DNA from 2 places in the Shewanella sp. SM74 genome. Region 1 is predicted to be linked to the other one. Evidence: riboswitches for the same ligand, from Rfam matches in the RefSeq annotation. Region 1 holds a riboswitch; the other holds the start of a gene.
What was found. Region 1 has a riboswitch for cobalamin ahead of L5M49_RS12445 (ABC transporter ATP-binding protein). Riboswitches for the same ligand answer to the same signal wherever they lie in the genome.
Positions count from the first base shown of each region.

Region 2: another riboswitch for cobalamin. It lies ahead of L5M49_RS13765 (TonB-dependent receptor); the one in region 1 lies ahead of L5M49_RS12445 (ABC transporter ATP-binding protein).

Region 1 is NZ_JAKKRZ010000010.1:140,871-146,960, reverse strand. It holds gene cobT (nicotinate-nucleotide--dimethylbenzimidazole phosphoribosyltransferase) at 1-915, opposite strand, end outside; gene L5M49_RS12450 (FecCD family ABC transporter permease) at 1,081-2,211, opposite strand; gene L5M49_RS12445 (ABC transporter ATP-binding protein) at 2,208-3,083, opposite strand; cobalamin riboswitch at 3,183-3,359, opposite strand; gene L5M49_RS12440 (histidine phosphatase family protein) at 3,581-4,306, opposite strand; gene metH (methionine synthase) at 4,569-6,090, shown strand, end outside.
Region 2 is NZ_JAKKRZ010000012.1:89,712-95,801, reverse strand. It holds gene rihA (pyrimidine-specific ribonucleoside hydrolase RihA) at 1-333, opposite strand, end outside; gene L5M49_RS13770 (hypothetical protein) at 568-2,010, shown strand; cobalamin riboswitch at 2,145-2,379, shown strand; gene L5M49_RS13765 (TonB-dependent receptor) at 2,488-4,449, shown strand; gene L5M49_RS13760 (HDOD domain-containing protein) at 4,729-5,457, shown strand; gene L5M49_RS13755 (LysR family transcriptional regulator) at 5,536-6,090, opposite strand, start outside.

The sequences.
Region 1 (6,090 bases):
TCCTTGCTCGTCTGACTGGTGGGCGAAAATCAAATAATCGCGCACATTGGGGGCAATTTGCACCGCGACTAATGCCGCCGCCGTGGCGATAAAACCGTCCACAACCACCAGCATTTTACGCTCGGCGGCGGCTAACATAGCCCCCGTCATCTGCACAATTTCAAAGCCACCTAGGCAAGCTAACACTGACTTTGGCCCAGTTAAGGCGCTTTGATGCAGCAATAACGCCAGCTCAATCAACATGAGTTTACGTTCTAAGGTTTCGCTATTGATGCCCGTGCCACGGCCGACACAATCAATCACGTCGAGCTGCATGATCGCCGCCATAATGGCCGCAGCAGACGAGGTATTAGCAATACCCATTTCGCCAAAGGCGACTAAGTTACAACCAGCTTGATGGTGACGCTCAATCAAATCGCGCGCCATCGCAAAGCCTTTATCGACGGTTTCCAGCGCCATTGCAGGCTCTAAATGAATCGCCCCTGTACCCGCGCCAAGACGCTGATCGATAATGCCTTTAACCCCTTCGACTGGCGTTAAAATGCCGCAATCGATCACTTCGAGCCTAAAGCCCACCTGCCGACAAAAAACGTTAATCGCCGCGCCGCCATGGGCAAAGTTTTGCACCATTTGGCGCGTCACTTCGCTAGGGGCAATCGACACGCCTTCTGCGGCAATACCATGATCACCCGCAAACACTAACATAGTTGGATGAACGATTTTCAGCACAGTATTTTGTGGCTGATCCGTTTGTTGTGAATCAGTCGCTTGCACGCGGGCAATCTGTAAGGCTAAGGATTCGAGCTGACCTAAGGCGCCGGGCGGCTTAGTCTTAAGATCAATTTTCTGCTGGATCAATGGATCCTGCGTTTTACTCACAGGGCTGATTTGAAAAGACACGGCTGACTGAGACATCCACACTCCACTTATTATCTTAAATAACCACAACGCATCCTGCGTCTATGACTAACATGTCCAATTTTGCATTTCCAATCGCGGGGCAGATATCAACAAAAATGCTGATTATCTCGCCAGTCTGCGCTTGCTAGATGACTCTAGGATTACGTTCTGACTAGGTGCTTACGGCATGACTCTGCGTTTACGCAAAATCAGCAAAAAGAACATGCTACCTATGGCCGCCGTGATAATCCCCACGGGCAACTCTTGATTGCCCAACAAACAGCGCGCCAGCACATCAATCCACACCATAAATAATCCGCCCACCAGCGCCGTTAATAGAATCGGCTGACGACCAGGAAACAGCATACGCACGGTATGGGGGATCATTAACCCGACAAAACCGATACCGCCGCAGGTAGCCACCAAAATAGCGGTAATCAAGGAGCAGAGCAGCAACATATTGAGCCGCAGCTTAGGCACATTCACCCCTAAGGTATGCGCCGTTTCATCCCCCGCCTGCAACGCCATGATCTGCCGTTTCATGCCTAAAATAATGAATAAACTCGCACCAATCACCAGTGTCGGCAGTACTAACAAGGACCAACTGGCCTTTGCGAAACTGCCTAAACTCCAAAACAGCACAGAGGCTGTCGCCTGCGGACTGGCGAAATACAGCAGCAGACTCGTTAATGCGCCGAACATAAAGGAGGTCGCCACACCAGAGAGCAGCATGCGCTCCACTTGGCTATTGAGCCCAAGCCCAGACAAGGCAAGCACTATCAACACCGACAAACTCGCACCAATAAAAGCGCCCAAGGGCAAGCTAAACCAAAGTAATCCAGACAAGGCACCCGAACCGCTAAAAAGCCCAGAATGTGCCGCCATGCCCGCATTATCAAAAAATCCAGAGCCAGTGAATAAGGTCAACATCACCACAGCGCCAAAGGACGCGCCAGAGCTAATGCCAAACAAATAGGGATCGGCGAGCGGATTGCGAGTCACGGTTTGCAACACACTGCCCGCCAGTGACAAACCCGCACCCGCCACAAAAGCCAGTAAAATGCGCGGTAGCCTGAGCTCCATCACAATGCGTTCTGTCATACCATTGGCTTGAGTGAGGTTCGTCGCTTTATTGATAAATACTTGAATAACATCCATAAAACTGATGTTAGCCGCACCAAAACTCGTTGCGGCAATAGGCGTTATCAAAGTGATGATACCTAATACGAGCAGCATCAGTTGTTGTCTCGTCAACGGTGTCACGATACGCCCCAAATATGAGATGAAATATTGTTTACTCCCCAGAGTCATCCACCCTCGCCTCGCTCGTTCAGGCCATAATCTACATGGTGGTAACCATAAAAATAGCTGATTAAGGGCTTTTTATGTTGTGGATGGGGCGATACCTGAGCACACACACCAAACACATCGCCAATTCGCGCCTCGGTTAATACTTCGGTTGGCGTCCCCATAGCGCTGACTTCCCCGTTATGGATCAACAACAAACTGTCGCACAGGGCACTGGCTAAATTAAGATCATGAATTGAGGCAATCACGCTAATCCCAAGACTACGCACCAATTCGAGGATTTGAATTTGATAGCGCACATCGAGGTGGTTCGTTGGCTCATCGAGGATTAAAAGCTGCGGCTGCTGCACTATGGCGCGGGCAATTAAGGCGCGTTGCTTTTCACCGCCGGATAAGTGCTCATATTGTTGGTGCATCTTATGGCTCAAGCCAACTTTCTCTAAAGCCTTTGCAATACGCTCAATATCACAGCTCGAATTGGTATCGAACATGCCCTTGTGGGGCGTTAAGCCCATGCTGACTAATTGCTCTGTGGTGAGGTCAAAATAGTGCGGTGTATCCTGCTGCACTACGGCGACGCGACAGGCAAACGCCTTGGGCGACAAGCGCTCAATATCTTGATCAAAAAGGGTAATTTTGCCCTGAGTCGGGCGAACAAACCGATACAAACAGCGCAGCAAGCTAGACTTGCCCGCACCGTTAGGGCCAATCAGCCCCAGCATCTGCCCCGTTGGCAGCGTAAAGTTAATACCGGAAAGTATGGTTTTGCCATCGATACACCAGCTCAAATGACTCACATTGAGCGCGACTGACGGGCTCGATGATGGGTTAGTGTCATTCACGGGGCTGTTAGTTTGGATTGCGGAAAGTTTCACCTAAGCGGCGCTCCTATCGAGTCCAAACCTGTATAAAAAAAGGTTGTGCACATTGTCATCTGCTCCCTCGAGTCACCCGCTCGAGAACTAAGGCTGCACGCAGCGATAACAGAAATAGGCAGGTCTCCTGACTCGTAGGGAATAAGATTCGAGATCTTTTTCACTACTCACAGTTGCGGGCACAGTTCGGGCTGACTAACAAGCAGCTCCCCGATTCCCTATTATGTTTGGGTTGATATGCTCTTTGTTAACAACGCCACTGTGAATTAAAACAACGGAGCGATTCGAACAAAGAGAGTCTATTCCCAACACCTATTTCTGCGACGTTATCACTCATTGCGCATGTAATACGCTATCTTGTTCAAACGTCAGGGAAAAGCATTATCCTACATCTATCCCATTAGGCAATGCTGTTTAAATCAGAATATTTTCATGTCAGCTTATTCTCGCCAAACAATCACGCCTACACCATAGCGCCTAGGTCGTGAAATAAGGCCTCAACACCTGCGCCCACTCGGCCAATCTAAACGCCAATAGCAGGCACCCTGTTCATCTTGCAGCACATTAATGCTCACCACGGCCGCCACGGGTAAATCGAGTTGACTATAAAACCCCACCGCCCGTTCAACCCCTAAGGCACGCGCCATTAAGTGACGGATCACCCCGCCGTGGGTCACGACCCACACTTGAGTGGCAGGCATATTATCAGCGGTTTCATTAATGGCACTGTTTTCATTACCCATTTTATGTGAGTCAAGGGTCAATCGTTCAAACTCGGCGGCGAGTATCTGGTCAATCGTCCCATTCACCCGCGACTCAAAACTTGCCATAGTTTCACCATTGGGCGGCGGATTTTGCCAAGGGTTTTGCCAATACGCCGCTAAGCGTTCGCCCTCTTGTTGATACAGTTCATCGAGCCGACAACCGTCCCAATCACCAAAATCAATTTCCTGTAAACCCGACAAACACTGTGCCTGCAATGGCCTTGACTCAGATATCCGTGCCGCCGTCGAGTGCAGCTCGGCGGCAAAAGCGTGGGCAAAATCGGCGCAGCGGCGTGAAGTCGAGCTGTAAATCGCACTGCACACGCTGGCCTGTGACTCAACTGCTGCCGACATTTGTTGCCAACCCTTTTTGCTTAAAGGCACATCCACACGACCCCGCAAGATCGCGCCGCCTTCACACTCACCGTGGCGTAACAATAACAATCGAACTTGTTTCATATATGCCTTTTTAGTTAGGGACTAGATGCTAGGAACTCAAGCCGAGGGCCTAAATTCTAGATTCTCGCTCCGAATGCCTTTGACTTTCATCTTGCCCTGACAATCATAAGTCGCGTATTATGGACGTCTATACGTTTAAATGTCCAAAACAAATTTTTAAGAACAAGTATTCAAAAAATGTCGGCTGACGACAATAAAATGCACTTAGCATAACAATGGCCGATTTTTGGACTTAACTTAGCTGTATTTAAGGTAACTATTTATGACGATACCCTCTACCAAAGCCGGCCAGATATTGGCAGACATTCGCAAACAGCTTGCAGAGCGCATTCTGATCTTAGACGGTGCCATGGGCACTATGATCCAAGGCTACAAGCTGGAAGAAGAGGACTATCGCGGCGAACGCTTTAAAGATTGGCATACGGATGTCAAAGGTAACAACGACCTCTTGGTCTTGTCACAGCCTCACATCATCAAACAAATTCACACCGACTACTTAAATGCCGGTGCCCACATCATTGAAACCAACACCTTTAACGCCACCACCATCGCCATGGCCGACTACGACATGCAGTCGCTGTCCGCCGAAATTAACTTAGTCGGCGCGCGCCTCGCCCGTGAAGCCTGTGATGAAGCCTTTGCTGCCACAGGCATTCCACGCTATGTCGCCGGTGTGTTAGGCCCCACTAACCGTACGTGTTCGATTAGCCCTGATGTGAACGACCCAGGCTACCGCAACGTCAGCTTCGATGAGTTAGTGACTGCTTACAAAGAATCCACTAAGGCACTGATTGAGGGCGGCGCGGATATCATTATGGTCGAGACTATATTCGATACCTTAAACGCCAAAGCCGCGCTGTTTGCGATTGAATCCGTATTCGATGACTTATTCGGTCAGCATTCTAAAGACAGATTGCCGATCATGATTTCGGGCACCATTACCGATGCCTCTGGTCGCACACTGACTGGCCAAACGACCGAAGCCTTTTACAATTCCCTTCGCCATATCAAGCCCTTATCTATCGGTCTTAACTGTGCACTTGGGCCAAAAGAATTGCGCCCGTACGTCGAAGAATTATCCCGTATAGCCGAATGTTATGTGTCGGCGCATCCGAATGCAGGCCTGCCGAACGAGTTTGGCGGTTACGATGAAACCCCAGAAGATATGGCGAATGTGATCGAAGATTGGGCGCGCGAAGGCATGCTCAATATTATCGGTGGTTGTTGTGGTAGTACGCCTGAACATATCCGCGTGATCCGCGAAGCGGTGAGCCGTCACGATCCACGTATTTTGCCAGACATTCCGGTAGCTTGCCGCTTGGCAGGTTTGGAACCACTGACTATCGACGCCCAATCCCTGTTCGTTAACGTGGGTGAGCGCACCAACGTCACAGGTTCGGCCAAGTTTTTAAAGCTGATCAAAGAAGGCAAGTTTGAGCAGGCGCTCGATGTCGCCCGCGAGCAGGTCGAAAGCGGCGCGCAAATCATCGACATCAACATGGACGAAGGCATGCTCGATGGCGCCGAGATCATGCACAAGTTTTTAAACTTGATTGCCTCTGAGCCCGACATCAGTCGCGTACCTATTATGATCGACTCCTCTAAGTGGGAAGTGATCGAAGCTGGCCTCAAATGTATTCAAGGCAAGGGCATAGTTAACTCTATTTCCCTCAAAGAAGGCGAAGCCAAGTTTATCGAGCAAGCCACCTTAGTGAAACGCTACGGCGCGGCGGCCATTATCATGGCATTCGACGAGCAAGGTCAGGCCGACACTAAAGCGCGTA
Region 2 (6,090 bases), on a different contig from region 1:
TTTCTTGGCCATCAGTTCTACGGCATTGAGTGTTTGTGGCGCAAAGCTGGGCTCTGGCAATGCAGGGCCGTCGAGTCCGGTTTCACCATGGACATTGTCGGCAATGATTAATTCGCGAGCTAATGGCTTGACTGCACCGCCAGCGACAGGAATATCACTGCGATTTAATAAGGTTAAGATCCGCAGGGCATTATTGAGCGTTTTATCCGGCGTTTGGTTACCGGCGCTGGTGGTGACGGCCAGTGGAACCAGCTCTGGATGGGCGAGAGCTAAAATGAGCGCAATAGCGTCGTCATGGCCGGGATCGCAATCCAGAATAATAGGGCGAGTCATACTGTTACTCCTTTAAACAGCGGTGATGGGGGCTTAGAATAGCATGCCATCAGTTAGGCGCTAGCCTGAGGAGGGGACTTGCAGAGTAAACTGTGAGCATTTTCGTCTTTTTATCAACAAGCTGCTAGAATTCTGCCCATTTTTGACACTAGGCGATGTTAGGTAAATCCATTCTCGCTCTGTCCGCTGCACAACATTGAATGACATATCCAAGCAAATACAAGGAAATAAGTAATGCTCACTCATCGAATTACTTGGCCTAAGGCTTTACTCGCGGGCATGGTTGCCATGCAGATCTCTGGCTGTAGCGATCCTCAACCTATGGCCATTATTGAAAGCAATAACGAGTCATTGCTGCAGTTCGATAACGGTAAACTCATCCAACTTAAGGAAAATCCGAGTCCACAGTATCGCCATATTCCCTGTGATTTACCCGCAGTCGAGACTGTGGTCACCAACAGTTCGGCCTTTGCGGCGTTAACACAATCCGGTGAGGTGATCACTTGGGGTGACAGTTATGCTGGCGGTGATAGCCGGGAGGTGACGGAGCAGCTTAAGCAAGTGAAGCAAATCGTCCCAGTTAAGGACGGGTTTGCCGCGCTACGTCAAGATGGCACTGTGATGTACTGGGGCAATGCGGGGAAATATAGCCTCGACAAAGCCCTGCAAAACCGCATGACCAATATTACCAAGTTGTTCGCCAATCAAGAGGCCATTGCCGCCCTTGATGCCAATGGCAAGGTGCATACTTGGGGTTATGGCCCCTACGGCGGCAATAGCTTACATGTGCAGGATCAATTAGTTGATGTTGTCGATATCTTTGCCAGAGGACGCAGTTTTGTCGCCCTCAAAAAAGAGGGCAGTGCTGTGATTTGGGGGCAGGTTGAAGAGTCGACCAATATGAAAAAGTTACTCCCGCAGCTTACGGATGTAGCGAAGATCGAATATTTTCAACACACCTATGCCGCCTTGAAAAAGGACGGCACTGTGGTGAGTTGGGGTTGGCGCAGTGATGCTTACTCGATCCGCAGTGCTTTAAAGGATGTGGCGAGTATGACGGCAAACAATTGTGCCTTTGCGATTTTAAGTCCTACGGGGGATGCGCATTTTTGGGGCGATGGGATTAACTGTGGTGTCGATTGGATTAAAAAAACCGATATCACAGGGGTAAAAGAGATTATCAGCATCGGCTCAGGCTTTTTATTACTGCGGGATAAGGCCGTGCCGCAAATTGTGGCCGACGATACTGATTACGCTCATATGTTTGGGTTTCACTATGCCCAAGACATTCTTGATAAATATTGGCAGGAAGGCAGCGTCATTACTCGAGGGCCTGCCTCCTTTGTGTTTACGCGTCCCGATGGCAAAGTGGTGCCTGTTGGTTATCGCGCCAACCGTGATAATGTGGAAAAGTTAATGGCACGTATTCCGCGACTCACTTGGTTAGATGGCGCAGATGACGGTTATGTTGGCATCAGCGAAAAGGGGGAGCTGGTCTCTTGGTCGATGAATTTGCCCATGTTCGACAAGTCGCCAGTGCAACCTGCTGACTCGTTAGTGATTAAACCGCTGGATTTTACCCCCGTTGCCCAATGTGAAACCCCTGAGCAGCGTCAGGCGATTTTGAGCAAAGATAGACCAAAACCTGCGGCAAAAAACTGGGATGGCGTTTTCTAGCTCATGTGAGTTTTCTCGCTAATCTGAGATTAATGGACTTTCATCCGTATAGACGTCTATAATGCGCGCGCTCAGGTCTGATATGCCCTGAGCCTTGTTGGGCGTTAACAGGTTGTACGCCCTTTGAACCTAATTTTGAGTCAACCTTCTGTGGTGCTTGCGATGATAGCGTCGTGAGATAATCGGGAAGCCAGTGAAATTCTGGCACTGCCCCCGCAACGGTAAAAGGTGAGAGACGACCGCGTTTGATTGGTGTGTTCAAGAGTGAACCCGAAAGTCAGAATGTGAAAGGTCAGTCTCGCGTTAATCTAACTTTAATGGATTAACATAGCCTAAGTCCGGAGACCGGCCCTAAAGGTGTTTTTGAGATTTCGGTGGGCAGATCTCAAAATGCGATAATCACCGTCAGTATTTACGACTGAATTAACGGTATCGTGGCGTCAATGCCCCGTTTTCCTTGCAGGAGTTAAAGGTAAAATGGGAACAAATCCAACAAAAATCGCGCTGCTGATCGGCAGCCTTTGCAGTTTTTCAATTATCGCGCCCGTTATGGCGGTTGACGATACCAGCACAGCTAAAGTTGACGAGCATCTTGTCGTGATCGGCCGTTCTGATAAGACCCCGTTAAATATTGCCGCCAATGTGAATGTGATTGATGCTGCGGCTATTGAAATGAGTGGCGCGACTAATTTGACCGACGTCTTACGCGGTCAAAGCGGTATTCAAATTTCGGATAACAATATTGGAACTAGCTTTGCGATGCGCGGTTTTAGCGCCAGCACTGCCGTTAATAACACGCTGATTTTACTTGATGGTCGTCGTCTCAATAATATCGATATCGCCGCACCTAGCCTTAATGCCATTCCGCTTAATCAAGTGGATCGTATTGAAATTTTATCGGGTAGTGCAGGTGTACTTTATGGCGATCAAGCCGTGGGCGGGGTGATTAATATTGTCACTAAGTCCCCTGAAAATACTGGCGGCAGCGTGCAGTTATCCGGCGGCAGTTTTGATACCTATGAAGGTCGTGGTGATGTGTCTGGCGCGATCAACAAAGATTGGCGTTACTTTTTCACCGGTAGTTACAACCAAGGTGACAACTATCGCCAGCATAATGCCAACGAAACCGGCTCTATTCTTGGCCGCATTCAATATAAAACAGCCACAGACTCGTTCTTTGTTGAAACCAGCTACTACGATAACGATCGTGAAAATCCGGGCTCGCTTACTGAAAAGCAATTTAAAGACGATCCCCGTGCTTCATCAAATAAGGTAGAGTATGCCCACGAGATGACCACTGCGGCGCGAACGGGTTACCAGCATCAGCTTAATCAAAACTGGGCGCTGGCGGCGGATTTAGATTACAGCGATACCTTAGTGTCTTCTCTTAATTGGGGGGCGAACAGCCATAACACACGCTCACTGTTAATGTTTAGCCCTAAAGCGTTAGCGAATTACAGTACGCGTCAAGGCGAGCTAAACCTAGTCACAGGTTTAGACATCAGCCGTGGCAAGGCTGATTTTGACACTATGGCGCGCAGTAATGTGCAGCAAATGCAAAGCGCCTATCTACAAGCTACAGTGCCTTTAAGCCATACTTTAAGTTACGTTGTGGGTGGTCGTTATTCGCGTGTGACCGACGAGTTAGTCGATGGCAATGTCTATCCTAATGGCATGGATTTAGATGAAAATGCCCATGCATTCGAACTGGGTTTAAATTACCGACCAACTGCGGAGCACAGACTCTATGTGCGCGCTGATGATAACTTCCGTTTTGCTAAAGTGGATGAGCAAGCTTATACATCGCCGGGCGTATTTGGCTTAAAGCCGCAAACAGGCCGTTCCTATGAGGCGGGTTGGGATTGGGCTGTCGCTAGTCAAACCCTACGAGTCAGCCTATATCGTCTCGATTTAGAGGATGAAATTGTTTATGACTCGAGTGCAGTTAAACCCATAGGTGGAAATTTCAACGGTGCAAACGTCAATGCCGACGCTTCTCGTCGTTATGGCGCGGGTGCCGATTGGGATTGGCAGATCACTAAAGCGCTGCAGTTAGGGCTGGAATATAACTATACCGACGCCGAATTTACCGATGGTGCTAACGATGGCAAAGAGCTGTCTTGGGTGGCAAAACACACGGGACGCGGTTATGTCAGCATGGATTTTGCTGAGCATTTCCAAGTATTTGCCGAAGCTATCTACACGGGTGATCGTTTTATCGAAGGCGATAACGCTAATCAAGCTGATAAGCTAGCAAGTTACGTGCTTGGTAATTTAGCCTTGAATTATAATCGTGATGCTTGGCTTGCCAGTCTGCGTATCGATAATGTATTCGATAAAGATTATGTCAGTGCAGGTTATTACGGTGGCGATTGGGGGGATAGTTACTATTCTGGTCGAGGCCGTGATATTCGTTTCACTGTGGGCTACCGCTTCTAAATATTAATGAGCTATTTAATAACAAAGCCAGACTCAGTCTGGCTTTTTATTTTTTACGCTGAGTTCAAAGAATAAATCTTAAAATAGGTATAGTCTTGAATATCGTTTTAGTAGAGTGGTTTAATTGTCGTTATCTATAGTGTTAGCGGGCAGTCATTACTAAATAGGAGTAATTTATATTTTACTCTGCTGTTTATGGCTGAAATTCTTAGTATTTTAGGTATGATGTGAGCTGTAACCGAATCATCTTATTGTTAATAAACAGGTGTAAAGTGTCTTATGACTGATCTTGAGCAACAGGTTTTTACTCAAGTTAGAGCTATCATAGCGAACGAAGAGCAAGTGATTGGCCGCCGAGGAATTCTAATTCCACTCAAAAAAGCGATTCTTGCTGAAGGCGACATTCGTAATGTGATTGACATTATCTCGAGCGATCCCGCATTGGCAGCGCACATGCTTATGCGCAGTAATTCCGCACAGGCTGCTGTAGTGGAAAATCACAAAACTCGCTCGTTGAAAGAAGCTTTGATCCGCTTAGGTCAAGTTAATATCTATCGCTACGCCTTTACGTTCTATTTAAAAGAACGCCTCGATGAACTGCCACAGCCCTATAAAAAGTTGGTCCAAGGTTATTGGAAGCTGACTGAAGATATTGCAACGGATGCGGTAGATAGCTTAGCGGATATGGAAGGTGTGGAGGTTGATGCTGACGAAGTACAAACCTTAGCTCTGTTCAGTGTGTTCGGCCAAATTATCGCACTGACCGCATTTGCCTATTTAAATGCTAATGCCGAACAGTCATTTCCTTTAAGTGTGATTAAGTCATTGATTGATAATCAACAACAGACCTTAACCATAGAAGCGTTCGAGGCGTTAGATCTCGATCAGGATCTGCGTCAAGAATTTATGATCGCCCATAATTTGCGTCAGACCCGTAATCCTAATTCATCAGGGTTGATACTGCGCCGTGTCTTGTCTATGCGTGGATTGTTGATGAATCCGCTGTAATTTGTCGATGCTATGAAATAGTCATTTGACTCAATAAAAAGCCTGCATTCGCAGGCTTTTTACTCTATGTCACCCGCATTAATTCGTCTTCTGCTGGCGGGATAAACCTTCCCTCGCCACCAGTTGTAACCAATTTTGGATCAATGCAGAGTTAGCACTGTGGCGGCGATAGGCACCAAATAGCGGTCGTTTTAGACCTTCTTGGCCGAGTTTCACCGTAGCGAGACTCAGTCCATGTCCTTCATTAATCGACCAACTTGGCAGTGCGGCTATGCCGTCTTTACAGGCGATGCGTTGCAATAACATCATGGTTAAATCACAGGTTTTTTGCTCGCCCGCCTCTATGCCCGCAGGTTCTAAAAAGTGGCGATAAATGTCTAAACGCGTCAATGGCACTGGATAACTGATAATAGGCAAGTGTGCTAATTGCTTAGGGGTGACATAGGCTTCTTTTGCTAGAGGATGATCTTTTGCAACCACTAACTTCACTTCAAAATCAAATAAATGCTGGTAGGCGAGTGAATGCCCAGGCACAGGATCTGAGGTTAATACAATATCCAGTTCACCCATTTCTAAGGCATTGAGCGAGTCGAACAAGTGGCGGCTCGACAAGTCTAACTCGGCAGTTGGATG